Regions from separate parts of the Pseudoalteromonas sp. 2CM41L genome, predicted to be linked through region 1. Evidence: riboswitches for the same ligand, from Rfam matches in the RefSeq annotation. Region 1 holds a riboswitch; the other holds the start of a gene.

Region 1 (7,922 bases):
AAACCCACTGCTGCGCCTGCAGCGGCTAAAACAAAACCAAAACGGCTTTGAAATCCATCACGCACTTGTGCCATACATCTACAAATTCTGTTATTCTTTGATTATTGTGAATTAAACCATATTTAATGCCAACTGAGTAATAAAATTGCTTTTGGCATAAATAAGCGCTGTTAACCGCTCATAATTACAGCACTCACTTATTTTAAGCGCGTATGACTAACCACTTTTTTAAAAACACCCTAAGTATTGCTCCCTCTTTTTATAGCGATTTACCCCCTAGCAACAATACTATTTTAGTGTTTAATGCCAACACACTTAATGTAGAACACCTTGATTTAACCCAATACCTAAGCCCATTTGAGCTAAGCGTTATAAATCGTCGTAAACGCATGCAAGCAAAGCAAGAATATGTAGCATCGCGTATATTACTAAAGCAACTTGCAAAGCATACTCAGCCCCAATACGCACACATACCGCTTAATAAAATGAGCACCCACTTTAATGAAGAATGCTCAAAACTACAGCTCCATATAAACCACACCGTTATTAATACCTGTATTTCGCACTCGCATGGCTTAGTTGGTGTAGCACTTAATGTTACTAAGGCGGAGTTTGGCTTTGATATTGAAAAAATAAACTTAAAACGCCCATTCGAAAAGCTCGCTAAGCATTTTTATCATAAGGCTGAAATTGCCTTAATTACCGCGCCTTTGGCTATAAAAGAGCAAGCCAACCGCTTTTTTAGAATTTGGACCTTAAAAGAGGCACTCGCTAAAGCAACTAGCCGCCCAATAGCGCAATTGCTTAGCCCAAATGTATTTGATGAATTTTCTTTGTTAAACCTAACAGCATCGAGTAACACCATAACGGTTGCCAATGAGGAGTTTGATATAAGCGTGGCGCATAAAAAAAGCACCGACTGGCGGTGCTTTATACTTAATAACTTAGATACTTAATAACTTGGCTTTAAAAGCTTAAGCAGCGCTTTCTAATAAGCGGCTGTGTATTGCTTGTACCACGGTATCTGACTCGCTTTGCTCTACTAAAAAGCATAAGTTGTGCTTGCTTGCACCATGACAAATTAATCGAATATTAAAGTCTTTTAATACGTTCATTAAGTTCATTTCGTGCTGGCGTAGCTGTATTTCAGACCCTATAAGCGCCACTAAGGTTAAGTTGTTTTCAACCGATACATGACAAAATTCGGCCAATTTATCTAAACACGCTTGCTCAAGCTCAGGTCGCGAGGCATTAGGCGCGTTATCTAGGGTTATGGCAACACTAATTTCTGAGGTAGTAACTAAATCTACCGATATATTAAATTCACTTAAAATAGTAAATACACGGGCCAAAAAGCCACTTGCTAATAACATTTCTGGGCTTTTAAGCGTTAGCAATATTTGGTTTTTACGCTGCGTAACGGCACGAATACCTGGCTGCTGCGATTTTTCACGCTCAATCCACGTTCCTCCGCGCTCTGGCTCGCGGCTAGAGCCTACAAATACATTAATATGGCTACGGCTTGCTGGTAAAATTGTCGCAGGGTGCAATACTTTTGCGCCAAATGTCGCCATTTCTGCGGCTTCATCAAAGCTTAAACGGGCAATTGGCGTTGCCTTAGCGCATAAACGCGGGTCGGTGCTAAAAATACCCACTACATCGGTCCAAATATGTACACTTTTGGCGTTAATAGCCTCTGCTAATAACGCCGCGCTGTAGTCAGAGCCACCACGACCAAGCGTTGTGGTTTGGCCAAATTCATCACTACCAATAAACCCTTGTGTAATTATTACTTGCTCATCTAATAACGGAATTAATAGGTCTTTAGCAGCTTGTGCAGTGGCCGCAACATCGGGCGTTGCTTTACCAAATTGGCTATCAGTTTTAAGCACTTTGCGTACATCAAACCTATCTGCATTTAAGCCTTTTAAGCGCAGCACTTGAGCAAATAAATAAGACGATAAACGCTCGCCAAAGCTAAGCAGCTCATCGTGTTGTTGATCAGTGGTGAGTGTTTCAAGGGCTAACGTTTGAAATGCTTTTAACGTCTCGTTAAAACCCACCGCTAAATCGGCATCAAGCGACAGCTCATCTAAAATAGCCTGTTGAATAGCCAATACGCCATCGATGTGTTCTTGGCGCTGCTCTTTACTAAGGTCGGGTTTGCACAGTGCAACTAAGTGGTTAGTTACGCCGGCACTGGCGCTCACAGCTACAATACGTACGCTTTTATCTGCAACAATAATTTCGCTGCAGCGACTCATCGCTTCAAAGTTTGCAACACTGGTTCCGCCAAATTTGGCAACGATGTAATCTGATTTTGCGCCTGATACTGTTTGTGGCACTGATTGGGTAGTCATTTCGTCTCCTTTCGCGGTATCCAAACCGCTAAAAAACAAGAAGAACTTGGCAAAGGAATGCAAATAAGATGTGTCCACTGCCAGAAGCTCTCCACCTAAGTTGGTGACAGTTTTGGGGATTCAGCCCCATAAACCGAAAAACATGGTTGACGTAACCTTGTTTTCCTCGGCGAGTACTTCCCTCTTTAATGGTTATGGGCGTTCGTCACCTACCATTAAATACCTAAGTATCGCACCTCTTCTGAATGTTGTATTAACCTGTGGCTAATAAAACAAAACCCCACTGTGTAGCGGGGCTTTGAAAGTTATCGTTTAGACGTCTAGCTGTCAAGGTGTTTTAGTTAATATAACGCGAATAATTTAGCCAAGGTTTACATTGCTGGCTACTTTTACAGCGCTTAATATAACTCGCCTGTACGCCAGCTAAAAAAATGTGTAAATTAAGCCAGTTAATAACGAGTACTTTTTATTATAAAAATATAAAAACTACGCTCTGCTTTAAGTGTAGTTAACTCATTACTAGGATGTATCACCGCATTATGATCCCAGCTAAAAAGCTGCTTAATACCCTTAGCGAACATTGGGGTGTTTTAGAGCTATTATTTAAACGTTTTAAAATGGCCGACTTTAGCCTCAAAGACGTGCAAAACGCCATTAAGCAAAAACAGCCCACATGGACAAACGAGCGCATTTACAAAGAAACAAATCGTTTGCTCAATCAAGATATACTTATTCCATTGGCTAAATCATCCCAGCTTGAAATAAACCGCGCCATTGCCGATTTTGCGACCTTTTTATTACAAGAAGAACACCTAGGTTTAGCACAAGAAATTAGCGTTTTGGTTGATGATTTAGCACGCCTAGGAAACCGATTAGATAATGCCGGCGAAATAGAAGACTTTGACGATTTACGCCGCTATAGCCGCATTATGGATGATCGGGTGCGTAAAATAATGAAGCTTTACGCGCACAACGAAAACGCTATTTTAAACATTGTTGAGCAAGCTAAATCTGATCACGCGGTGCAATCTTTGCAAAAGCGCTACAAAGCGGTAATAGAAGCCTTTGACGAATACATAGAGCCGATGCTTGAAATGGTCGATATTCGCGGTGACTTTCATGCCTGTTTTACACTTATTGAGCAACAAATAAGTAAGCAAATAGAGCACATTGAACGCTCAGGTAAAGCCTACAACGACAAACGTATGCTTGAGCAATTGCGTACTCGGATACTCGAAATGCATTTAGTTGGCCGAGAAAGCTTACGCAAAAGTGCCGATATGCTTATGCCACTGCGCGAAGAGCTACGCCGTAATAACCTAATTACCCGCCAGGCAGCAAAAGTGCTGGGCCTTGTGCGTAAAAATGGCGTAGACAACATGCTAAGCGCGGTACAACCAAACTTTGTAAGCGATGCGCAGCGTTATTCGCTTGGCCAGCAGCGTCATATAGTTGCCTATATGGCAAGCTTGGTAGAATTTGAACACGAAGAATACCAGCTCCCAGAGCAACAAGACGTGCCGGCATTTGTTACGCCAAACATTCCTGATTACCACGATGTTAAAACAAGCTTTGCAAAACGCTTTAATAAAAAACGTAAAAAGCCCCAGCCATTACTGCAATTTTTAGATGAAAGCTACCCAGAATTAGACGCCGACGAAATGCTATTTTTATATCAAAAACTAGTCAGCGACAGTGAAATTCACATTAGCCAAAGCGATGAAAAAACACGCGTAAAAATTGCCGGCCAACATTTTTCGTTATACCCATTTAATTCTGCGCCTCAGCCAGATACACAGGCAGACGAGTAACACATGACACATATAAACTTAGACGAGCTTACGCACCTACAAGCCATTAATAAAAAATTAGGTGCGGGTTACCATATTTGCGAACAAGACAACGTAATGTGGCAAGAGCTTGACCAGCACATAGAATCTTACAGCGCCTTATTTAACGCCCTTGGCCACGATTTAAAACACGACAGCCGCGGCTTTTACTACTTTGCCAGCGACGAAAGCACGCCAAACATGGGTAAAATATCCCGTGCTATTGCACTGACTATTTACATTTTAATTGAGCACTTTGCCAATACGGGTAAAGACCCAATGCGTGCCCTATTTGATGAAGTAAACGACTTAGAACTGATGCAAACCTTAGTGCAAATTAATAAACACTTGTTTGATCAACTTGAGATATTTTCGGGCTCAGATTTACGAAAAGACGTATACCTGCGCATGGTACGTTTAGGCCTTGCCCGCGAAGTCGAAGGCGGCTTTATGCTACAAGCGCCTATTCACCGCTATATTGATGCACTTATGGAAGTAAACGAAGAAACCTACATTACAGAGGACGAGCAATGAAAAACTTATACGGACTAAGTAAACTCGCCCTACTTAATACCGCAGGCTATGCAAAATGTGTTATTCCGCTTGATAAAAGCAGCTCTATTTGTGCACCTAACAATACCGGTAAAAGCTCGGTTATTAACGCCCTGCAATTTCCGCTAATAAATGATTTGCGCCTAACCGAATGGGACGGGCACGATTTAGATGAAACCCGTAAATTTTATTTTTCATCGGATCAGTCGTACATTTTGCTCGAAGCCAACCTCCCCCATGGCTCGGTGGTTATTGGTGTAGCAGGCCTTGGTAAAATAGCCGGTTACGCGCACCAGTACTTTTGTTATCAGGGCAAACTTGATTTAGCGCAGTACACGCAAGGTAATACCATTATTAAGTTTACCAAGCTGTTTAATCATTTAAAAACGCAAGGTTACAACCCTATAGAGCTTAAAGCACAAGAGCTAAACGCCCTGCTTACCGGCGGCGCAACCCCTTTTGACGGCGACATTAATTTAAAAATGATCCCGCTAAATAATGTGCAAGACTCCGCCATTTATAAAGAAATTTTTAGGCGTATTCTTAACTTACACAAATTAGGCGCAAGCGATGTTAAACGCTTTATGCTACGTGTGTTTGAACGCCATATGTCTAACTCTAAAGTGGACTTTTACGAAGTATGGCGTCGCTCGTTTGATAAAGTAAATCGGGCTAAACGCGAGTTAAAAGCGCTTGAATCAATGCAAGAGCCAATAACAGCGCTTGAATCAATGCTTGAAAACCAAACCGTGCTTAAAGGTAAGTTAGCAGCCTACGCGCCTAAAATTGATCAAGCATTAATAGACTTTGATACCTACCAAGAAGAGCAACTAAGCGAACTAGCCATTGCCCTTGAAGACATAGAGCACGAAAAACACGAGTTTGAGCAAAAACAAAGCTTATACGTACAGCAATCGCGCGATATAGAGCGCAGGCAAACCCAAATAGAGCAATGGTTTTTAGATTACAGCGCTCTTAAAAGCGAATTTGAACTGGTAAATAAAGCCACCCTTAAAACCAACCTTGGCCAACTTAAGCAAGACTACGAGTCGCTTTCGCACTCTATTACCAGCGCACAAGGGCAAAGCCTACACACGCTTGATTACCGCATTAGCGAAACGCAAAAGCAAATTAAAAGCTTAAAACTGCAGCTTAAAAACCTTGAGTTTAATTTGTTTACTCGAATGCGCGAAGACCTATCACTTAAAGAAGTAGAAGAAATATCACGCATTTTAAACCCCGATATTCTCTCGTTTGCCACCACCAGCAATGGCGATATAACCATTGATGATGAAGACGCTTTTGGGAAATTTTTATCGCTATTAAGCGAAAACGTTAAAGGCGGTGTACTAACCCTACCAGGGGCAAGCATTAAACTTAAAAAACTTTCCCCAGTGCAAATGCAAAGCGGCGAAAACAAAGCCCAGCTTAGCGCTCAGCTAGACGCGCTGGAACGCTCGTTAAAAGAGTTTAAACAACAGCGCGAAGTAGCCGCTAACGTGGCCGATAAACAAAAAGAAAAAGATGCACTTTACGATGAGCTAATGAGCGCAGAGAGCGCCCTAAAACGCTTAGAGCAATTCGAGGTAATGCAGCAGTCGGTAGAAGCGCAATCCTTGCTAAAAGAGCAGTTATTAGCAGAGCGCGAACAAGTTGACGACTACCTGCAAGACATTCAAAAAAATAGTGGCTCAATTGCTGACAGGCGCTCGCTGATTAAATCTAAGCAAGAGCAAATTAATCGCCAAACCGAGCGCCTACGCCAAGTTAAAAGCGAGCGAATTGACCACACACTTGATTTATACAGCGGTAAAGTAACCCCGTATATGATTGATATAACAGTCGACTTTGATAACTTAAGCGACTTAGTACATCACTTTAATAAAGACTGCCAAGAGCTGCGCAACTTTGACATAAACGTGCGTAATACCTATTTGCATGTATATAACGCGGGCATTACTAAGTTCGATAACGAAAACGACGAATTTACTAAATACCAAAAACTTATTAGCGCATTTCATAACCTTGATAACGAACGCGATGCCGTTGAGCGCCAAGGCCGCGTAGCCCTGACCGAAGTGGCCGCCACAATTAAAGGCTTGCGTGAAGACTTAGACCGACTTCGCCGCGAAATGAACAGCTTTAATAAAGGGATAAGCCAGCACCGTATTTCTAACCTTCAAGCGTTTAAAATTAACGTAATACCGCGCAAAATGCTGGTTGATAGTATTGATACCATTATCAGCACGTCGCATCAGTTTGAACAAGGCGACACCCTTGATTTATTAAGCCAAGAACCTTACAGCGAAAGCGCGGTAAACGAAGCAAAAGATCACCTAATAAAACTTGCCTCCGACAAAGCAGGCCTTACATTAACTGACTTATTTGATATTCGTTTTGAAGTGGTTAACCGCGCAGGTGAAACCGAACACTTTGAAAAAATAGACTCAGCTGGCTCAAACGGGACGCGTATTACTATTAAGTTATTATGTGGCATGTTGTTTATTCGTTACTTATTAAGCGATCAGGAACAAAACCTTTACCGTATACCTATTTATATTGATGAAGCGGCAGACATTGACCCGCAAAACCAAAAAGCAATCATAGAAACGGCACTGAGCTTTGGCTTTGTGCCAATTTTTGCCTCGGTTAAGCCGCAGGTAAGCTGTGATTACATTGTACCTATTCGTTCAGTAAAAGATGGCGCCCAAAACTGGGTAGACGAAAAAGACTGGATTGAAGTTGAACACAATTAATTGGCCGTTAAGGCAAACCAACTAAACTAAAATATAGGACGTTAAACTAATACACATTTAAACGATGTGTGTTATTTTAAATTAACGCATTTTATTGGAGCAAAGGTAATGAAAAATATACTTATTGTTGCAGCGCTGACATTACTTACAGCCTGTACGCAAACCCCAGACTGGGATTACGACAAATCAGCCAACTTTAGTAATTTTAAAACATTTGCTTGGGTAGAAAACGCGAGCTTAACCAAAGACACCACAAACTACCAAATTAACGGCTTAATGGAAAAACGTGTACGTACTGCCGTTAATAAAGAGCTTAGCCAAACATTAGGTATGAGCTTAGTAGACCCAGCCCAAGCTGACGTACTAGTTAACTACCATGCATCGGTAGATAAAGAGCTAGAAGTAGACAGCTTTAACGTAGGCTA
Region 2 (7,922 bases), on a different contig from region 1:
CTTTAGATACTAATGGAGATTGTGCTTCGCCTTTAGCAACTGCCGCTAAAAAGCCTGCTTTGATGTATGCTGCATCATCAACGCCTGGTGGTACGCGGTTGATTAGTAAATCTAAGATGAACTCTTCTTCACCCGCTGGTGGGTTTTTAATTAGTTCAATAAGATCAGCCGTTTGCTGAGCATCTAATGGCGCTGGTACGATACCTAACGCGGCACGTTCTTCTACGTGTTTACGATATTCTTGTAGCACAATATTGCCCTCTTGGTGACGTGAAAGTATTCGGTAGCGCCTCATGCGCAAAAAAAGTAACCCAATACTTATAGTATTCTAACGCGGGATTATAAAGCTTTTATGTATAGATGAAAATCCATCCAGCTAAGCAACTGATTATACCGACTATAAATATTATGAATAGTGGTAAGCGTAAATTCTATTTTCGTGAATGTTTGTTAAGTAATAATCATTCTTGTTTAATCAAATTAATACTGCATATGCTGTTTTAAAGGCATAAAAAAACCCAGCACTAAGCTGGGTTTTTAAAATAAAGTAAGTAACTATTAACGCTTAACTTTTACACGTTCAATAGATTTTACATGTGCTTCTACACGACGGTTTTCAGCGTGAGCTTCTTTCGTGTTAGCTGTGTTTTTAAGACGTTCTTCACCTAGACCAACAGTTGTAATGCGATCTTCAGCAATGCCATCTTTAATTAGCTCTTGTGCTACATCATCAGCACGCTTTTTAGAAAGCATCTTGTTGTAGTTTGCGTTACCTACCGCTGACGCGTGGCCTTCAAGTAGTACAGTTGTATCTTCGTGCTCTTTTAAGAACTCAGATACTGATGCAATGTCGTCAAAGTAACGTTGACCAACTTGTGCAGAATCATGTGGGAAAGTAACTAATAAGCTTGTTGTTACTTCACGGTCTTCGTATAAAGTACAGCCATCGCCATCAACAGCGTCTGTCATTGGCGTGTTAGGACATTTATCATCTTTATCTAGGATGTTGTCGTTGTCGCTGTCTTTAGGTTCTACAGGTACTTCTACTACTGCTGTAGGCGCTGGTTCTACAGGCTGTGCAGGCATAGAGTTTTGGCCAAATAAGTAGTTAATACCAATTTTAGCACCTACATCTGTGTAACCTTTATCAAGACCTTGGTATACCGCAGTTTCAGCGTTTACGAAAAAGCCATCAGTAATAAAGTGTTGGTAACCAACACCTGCGTTTAAGAATGTGTTGTCATCTACTACGTCCATTTCTTTAATACCGAATAGACCGTAGAAAGGGCCGCCGTCAAGGTGGTAAAGCGCATCAATACCGTAACGCTCGCCGTCGATATTATTACGATTACCCGCTACTTTATCGAACGCGTTAAAGTCCATATCTGCATACTCAAGGCGTGCGCTCCAGTAATCGCTGAAACGGTAACCTGCTTCTACACCCCAACCAGTTGACTCGTTTACATCAAGGCCAGTTTGTGCGCGCATGTTTTTCCATGACGCATCATAGTAGTCACCGAAAACACCAAGGTAAAGGCCTTCTTCTTTATCGGCAGCGAATGTAGACGCGCTAGTTGCAGCTAACGCAATTGCAATTGTAAGTGATTTTAATTTCATTGTTTTCTTCCCATTTTAACAACTTAGAAAATTGTAGCTAATCAATGCTAGCTCAACCAGTTTTGTACACACTACCTGAGCTTTTGTTAATCGATACTTAACGAAAAAATAAAGATTATAAATTTTTTCAACGATATACAGACATTCCAACCACCAATTGTAGGTTAAGTGAAAATTTTTACCTAATCGGCAATTAATAAATTATGGTAATTTACAAATAGTTACTTTTTATGAATGCGAACAATACCACCGAGTATATAACTGCTCAATCATTGGACACTGAACCATTTAAAAATGACTATTTATAATCAGTAACTTACAATTAATTACAATACTTAAGTACCGCAAAAAGTTTGATAGCCCTTGTCATCTTTACCTGTCTCTTGAAAGCGGGCTAAGTTAGCTGTTTTATCATATGGGTTACTCATCACCGCTAAGAAGTCGCTTAGCAGCTCACTCTCGCCGTGTTGATTATATTGCGCGAGGATTTCTTCGACGATGTGATTACGCGGTATAACCCTTGGGTTAGCCGCTCTCATAAGGTTATAGCTGTTTTCATCACATCTTTTTTGCCATAACTGGGCCCATTGCGTTAATTTATCTGGCACTTTGCCACCCTTTAGTGACTCGGTTAGGGCATCAAAGGTGTTGGTGTAATCGAGCTTATGCTCTTGAAATAACAATAATAACTTACTTACAAGCTCTACATCGTCTTCGTTATAACCTGCTAAGCCTAATTTTTGTGCCCACATTTGATTATATTGCTCGTTAAATAACGTAGAAAACTGATTAATTAGCGGCGTCATTAAACTTACAGCTTGTTCGTCATCTTCATCTATTAGCGGGATTAGGCTCTCGGCTAAACGCGCGCAGTTCCAACTTACAATATTTGGCTGATTACCATAGGCATAGCGACCTTGCTTATCAATTGAGCTAAACACGGTATCAAAATCAAAGGTATTCATCATTGCACACGGGCCGTAGTCGATAGTTTCGCCGCTTATCAAGGTATTATCAGTATTCATAACGCCATGAATAAAGCCCACTCGCATCCAGCTAATAACCAGCGCTAGCTGACTATTTATAACGGCTGCTAAAAAGTCTAAATAGCGCTGAGCCGCAGTTGATTGAATACTTGGGTAATGGCGTTCAATGGCTACATCAGCTAATTTTTTTAATCCCTCTACATCACCTTGAGTTGCTAAATACTGAAACGAGCCAACGCGAATATGGCTACTTGCTAAGCGAGTAACAATTGCGCCAGGTTGCGGCGGATTACGATAAACAGCTTCGCCTGTGCCGACAACAGCCAAACACCGCGTGGTTTTTATCCCTAAGCTGTGCATAGCCTCGCTCATAATATACTCGCGAATAGCGGGGCCTAATGCGCATCGTCCATCGCCTCCTCTTGAAAAAGGCGTGGCGCCTGAGCCTTTTAACTGAATATCCCACAGCTGATTTTTATCATCGCTGATAGCACCCAGTAAGTGCGCTCGCCCATCACCCAAGCGCGGCGAAAAGTGCCCAAACTGATGCCCAGAATAGCCAAGCGCTACAGCACTTACCGGTTGTGGCTCGTTACCAGCAAAAGTACTGGCGCGCAGCGCTGGCTCAACATCTATATTAAACTGCTGTGCTAAGACTTCGTTCCACAAAAGTAATTGCGGGGCAGCAACGCTTGAAGGTTGATCCTCTATTGCAAAGTTATCTGCTATGTCTGTGTATCTTGGCACTAGTTTCATGGTTAATCCTCTGTTTGTTGGCTTATGCCTACGCGATTGTCGCCCACGCCGTAAGCCACAATTAAGCTAAGTTCTTGCAGGCTCAAACCACTTTGCTTTTGCATTTCGTTAAAAAATGCCTGTGCGGCAGTGAGCGATTTTTTAGTTTGCAGACCGCCATCTATAATTTTGTGCGCTCTTAGGTAACTTTCCACATCTCGCGAAAGTAAAAAAGTATCTTTACCAAGCGCTCTCAAGGCATACGGGCCAGTATTTCCACCCAAACGGGCGCCGTGTTTTTTTAAATATGTCCATAAACCAATAATGTCATCGCTTGGCCAGTTAGCTACAAACTTGCTAAAACTGCCATGTTCCTGAGCTATTTCGTGGATCATGTAGGCATTTTCAGGAATTGTTTTTACCTTTTTATAATTACGAATAATACGCTCATCAGTTGCTTTTTGCTCGAGCATATCGGGCGGCATCATAAGTAATTTATCAACACTAAACTGCCAAAAAACCTCTCTAAAACCTGGCCATTTACTGTTTATTACCGACCAGTAAAACCCGCTTTGAAATACTTTACGGGTAAACTCTTCAAGCCAGTCGTCGTCACTTAATGCGCTTAATGCTTTTTTAGATAAGGGTTTTGCTAGTAATAACTTAAGCATTTTTTCAGAACCTTTTCGCTCTACTGCTCGCTGATAAATATCGCTAAATTTTTCCATACTTATTAAATACCTCATCACTGCTCATAGGGTTAGTTTACGAGAAAAGCAGCTAATACGTAACCACCCACATTTTCGATGAACTAATCTGTATCCTGCAACTTGACACCTAGACGGCTAAAATGTTTTAATCGCCGCAATTACCCTATTTAAATTGTATTTTGTTAAACCTTTTGCGGTTAAACAAAATACAAAGGGCTAGAAGAGGTGCGTTATTCAGGTAGCGTATGTTAGGAGCGCAAACTCCAGTGAGCATATGTGAGGGGAATACCGCCGAGAGGTAAACGCTTTTGCGAAGCAATTACTTCGGGCGACTAGGTTGAATCCTAGCGACTGTCACCAATAGCTGTTTTAGAGCAGCTTATTAGTTTGGTGGAGAGCTTCTGGTCTTAAATAATAAGGCCGTGCGCCCTATTATTTTAAGCCCATTCGCTCTTCGAATACTGTTCGAACGACGTTAATGCGGCTCACATCATACAGCCTCCTTAATATCTCGAACACCTTATAGGTTCGTAAGAGATGATTCACAACTTCAATTTAGACGACTACGCACTGTGGACAGCGCTTGTTACGCCGTTTGATCAACAAGGTAATGTTGACTACGACACGCTCACAACACTTGTTAGCGAACAAGAAGCGGCACGCAACGGTATTTTACTGCTCGGTAGCACAGGTGAAGGCTTAGCCCTTACGCTTAAAGAGCAGCAAGGCATTGTTGAGCACGTGTGCCAATTAAAACCCAGTGTACCGCTTATGGTTGCTGTTGGTGGTAGTAACTTGGCCCAACAAAAAGAATGGGTTAGCTACTGTAACCAATTACCTATTCACAGCTACTTATTAGGCTCGCCTCTTTATGCAAAACCAGGGGCTGTAGGTCAAACACATTGGTACGAAAGCTTATTAAACGAAAGCGCGCATCCGTGTATGTTGTACAACGTACCTGGGCGCAGCGGTGTAAGCATTCCTATCGAAACCATTGAAAACTTAAAAGCGCACCCAAAACTGTGGGCTTTAAAAGAAGCCAGTGGCAACATCACCCAATTTGAAGCATACCGACAAGCCGCGCCTAATTTAGCGCTATACAGTGGCGACGATGCACTTATGCCCTACTTTGCCCAAGCAGGTGCAAAAGGCTTAGTTTCGGTTGCGGCCAATGCATGGCCTTTGCAAACACACGAATTTGTAAAGCGCAGCCTAAGCGGTCAACACCCCAATTTATTTGCTCAGTGGACTCGGGCTATCAATAGCCTATTTGCTGTAGCAAACCCTATTCCCGTTAAAGTGCTAATGCACCAGCAAGGGCGTTTAAATAGCCCACTGCTGCGTCCACCTTTAACGCATCTTGAGTTAACGCAAACCGATTGCATTACCACTGCAAACGACACCATTTTATCTTGGCATTAAACACAGGTTTTTATAATGAGCTGGTTAGAACTACTAAATAATTTAGAATCGGGCGCAGTACGCGCAGCATCACAAAACGAAAGCGGCCAATGGGAAGCTAACGTAGAAGTAAAACAAGGCATTTTAGAAGCCTTTAAAAATGGCACTAACACCGAGTTTGCAGGCGGGTTTGTTGATAAGCACAACCTTGCACCGCAAGAATTTAGCACTGACGATGGCGTGCGTATGGTACCAGGTGGCACCAGTGTTCGCCGCGGTGCCTACGTAGCTAAAGGCACTATTATTATGCCACCAGCGTACGTAAATATTGGCGCATACATCGACGAAGGTACTATGGTTGATAGCCACGCATTAGTGGGTTCATGTGCACAAGTTGGTAAAAATGTACATTTAAGCGCAGCTGTTCAACTTGGTGGTGTACTTGAGCCAATTGGGGCAAGCCCAGTCGTGGTTGAAGACGATGCGTTTATTGGCGCAGGTTGTGTTATTGTTGAAGGCGTAGTGGTTAAAAAAGGCGCTGTACTTGCCCCAGGTGTGCGTTTATCTGCCACTATTCCGGTTTACGACTGTGTTAACGAGCGCCAGCTAGATAAAGGCGAGCCAATTCCAGAGTACGCTATTGTAATACCAGGCTCTCGCCCTGCGTCTAACGAATGGGCTCGTGAGCAAGGCTTAAGCATGTCGTGTGCACTCATTGTTAAATACCGCGACGAGCAAAGCGATGCATCGTTATTGCTAGAAGAGGTTTTACGATAATGAGCTTTTTGAGCACGCCTATCAAGGCCGCCGTGAATACACTTACTCAGCAACTTGATACACCTTTTTTTGTTTACGACTTAGACAAACTAAACGCACACCTTACCCGTTTAGTTGCGCAAACCGATGTAAAGCTTTGGTATGCGGTAAAAGCCAATCCGCTTTCTAAGGTTATTCAATGCCTAGACAGCGCCGGATTTAACTTTGACGTAGCAAGTAAAGGTGAGCTTGAACAAGTCCTTGCACAAGGTATTAGTTCACAGCGCGTGCTCAACACAGGGCCTGCAAAGAGCCCTAAACAAATTAAACACTTTATTGAGCGCGGCGTGCGTATTTTTGTTGCCGAAAGCCTCAATCAAGTACGTTGGTTAAACCAGCAAGCGCAGCTGCAAAATACGCAGCTGCAAGTATTACTGCGTGTGCAATTACGCTGGCCAGAAGGTGAAAAAAACCCATTAGGGGGTGACAGCCTTACTCCGTTTGGGCTTGGTTGCGATGAATGGCAAGCACTCAATACTGGCGATTACCCAGCACTTAATTTTGATGGCCTACATATTTTTCAGTGGGGCAACATGCTTAGCACACAAAAGCTAAGCGAGCTGTGGTCGCAAATGATTGCACCGCTTACCACCTTGGCTAATAACTTAAATATAAACCTGAAAATTTTAGACTTAGGCGGCGGTTTAGGTATTCCTTACACATCAAACGATGCAACACTTGAGTGGGATGGATTAATCACCGCGCTGGCAAAAATTAAAAAAGATGCGGGTGTAGACGAGCTTTGGATGGAGCTTGGCCGTTACGCTGTAGGCGAATGCGGTCATTACGCTAACCCCGTCGTTGAGTGCAAACAAAACTACGGGCAACAGCAAGTTATTTTAACCGGTGGTATTAACCACTTATTGCGCCCAGCTGTTACAAGTCAAGATTTTCCTGCGGCGTTACTGCGCGAATCAACAGCGCCAGAACAAGCAATGAGCTTATATGGCCCATTATGTACTGCCCTTGATTGCTTAGGCGAGCATAGCCTACCAAGCGATTTAAACGAGCAAGACTGGCTAGTGTTTAGCCAATGTGGCGCCTATGGTTTTACCGAAAGCATGCCCTATTTTTTATGCCATGAACTAGCTGCAGAATACGTGTTACAAAATGGCGAGCTCACCTGTGTGCGCCAAGCAGAAGATGCCAGTCACTACTTAAGGTAATAAACATGAGCATAACAACACCCATTAGCCAAGAAAACATTGTAGTAGGGGAAGTAGCAAACGGCTTACCCCTAACTATTCCGGTGTATCGCTTAAAAGGCGATGGCAGCGGGCCAAGCGTGTATATTCAAGCCAATATGCATGGCGCCGAGGTACAAGGTAACGCGGTTATTTTTCAGCTGCTAGAGCAGTTAAAACAGCTCAATTTAAAAGGCGACATTACCTTAGTACCTTATGCTAACCCTATAGGTTGTAATCAAAAATCAGGGGAATTTACCCTTGGCCGATTCGACCCTATTACTGGCACTAACTGGAACCGTATGTATCACTACAATAGTGATTTAGTTACCCAGTTTGCACACGAGCATAGCCAGTACGACGATGCAGCTTTAAAAAGTAATTTTAAAAAAGCCCTGCTTGATGAAATAGATGCCAAACTTAACGGCCCAGCTTACTTGCTCAATACCGGTAAACGCATTGCGCTTAACCTG

What was found. Region 1 has a riboswitch for lysine ahead of lysC (lysine-sensitive aspartokinase 3). Riboswitches for the same ligand answer to the same signal wherever they lie in the genome.
Region 2: linked by a shared signal. The riboswitch ahead of dapA (4-hydroxy-tetrahydrodipicolinate synthase) and the one ahead of lysC (lysine-sensitive aspartokinase 3) in region 1 are both predicted to bind lysine.

The regions. Positions count from the first base shown of each region.
Region 1 covers NZ_JALNTN010000003.1:123,943-131,864, reverse strand. Annotated here, with positions in the region: gene MTF64_RS05455 (sodium-dependent transporter) at 1-74, opposite strand, end outside; gene MTF64_RS05450 (4'-phosphopantetheinyl transferase superfamily protein) at 213-956, shown strand; gene lysC (lysine-sensitive aspartokinase 3) at 975-2,360, opposite strand; lysine riboswitch at 2,437-2,609, opposite strand; gene MTF64_RS05440 (hypothetical protein) at 2,900-4,171, shown strand; gene MTF64_RS05435 (hypothetical protein) at 4,175-4,723, shown strand; gene MTF64_RS05430 (ATPase) at 4,720-7,497, shown strand; gene MTF64_RS05425 (DUF4136 domain-containing protein) at 7,606-7,922, shown strand, end outside.
Region 2 covers NZ_JALNTN010000009.1:81,360-89,281, forward strand. Annotated here, with positions in the region: gene acnB (bifunctional aconitate hydratase 2/2-methylisocitrate dehydratase) at 1-250, opposite strand, end outside; gene MTF64_RS12065 (OmpA family protein) at 559-1,617, opposite strand; gene MTF64_RS12070 (protein adenylyltransferase SelO family protein) at 1,953-3,359, opposite strand; gene MTF64_RS12075 (DNA-3-methyladenine glycosylase I) at 3,362-4,066, opposite strand; lysine riboswitch at 4,261-4,457, shown strand; gene dapA (4-hydroxy-tetrahydrodipicolinate synthase) at 4,586-5,470, shown strand; gene MTF64_RS12085 (2,3,4,5-tetrahydropyridine-2,6-dicarboxylate N-succinyltransferase) at 5,486-6,226, shown strand; gene MTF64_RS12090 (PLP-dependent decarboxylase) at 6,226-7,431, shown strand; gene MTF64_RS12095 (succinylglutamate desuccinylase/aspartoacylase family protein) at 7,437-7,922, shown strand, end outside.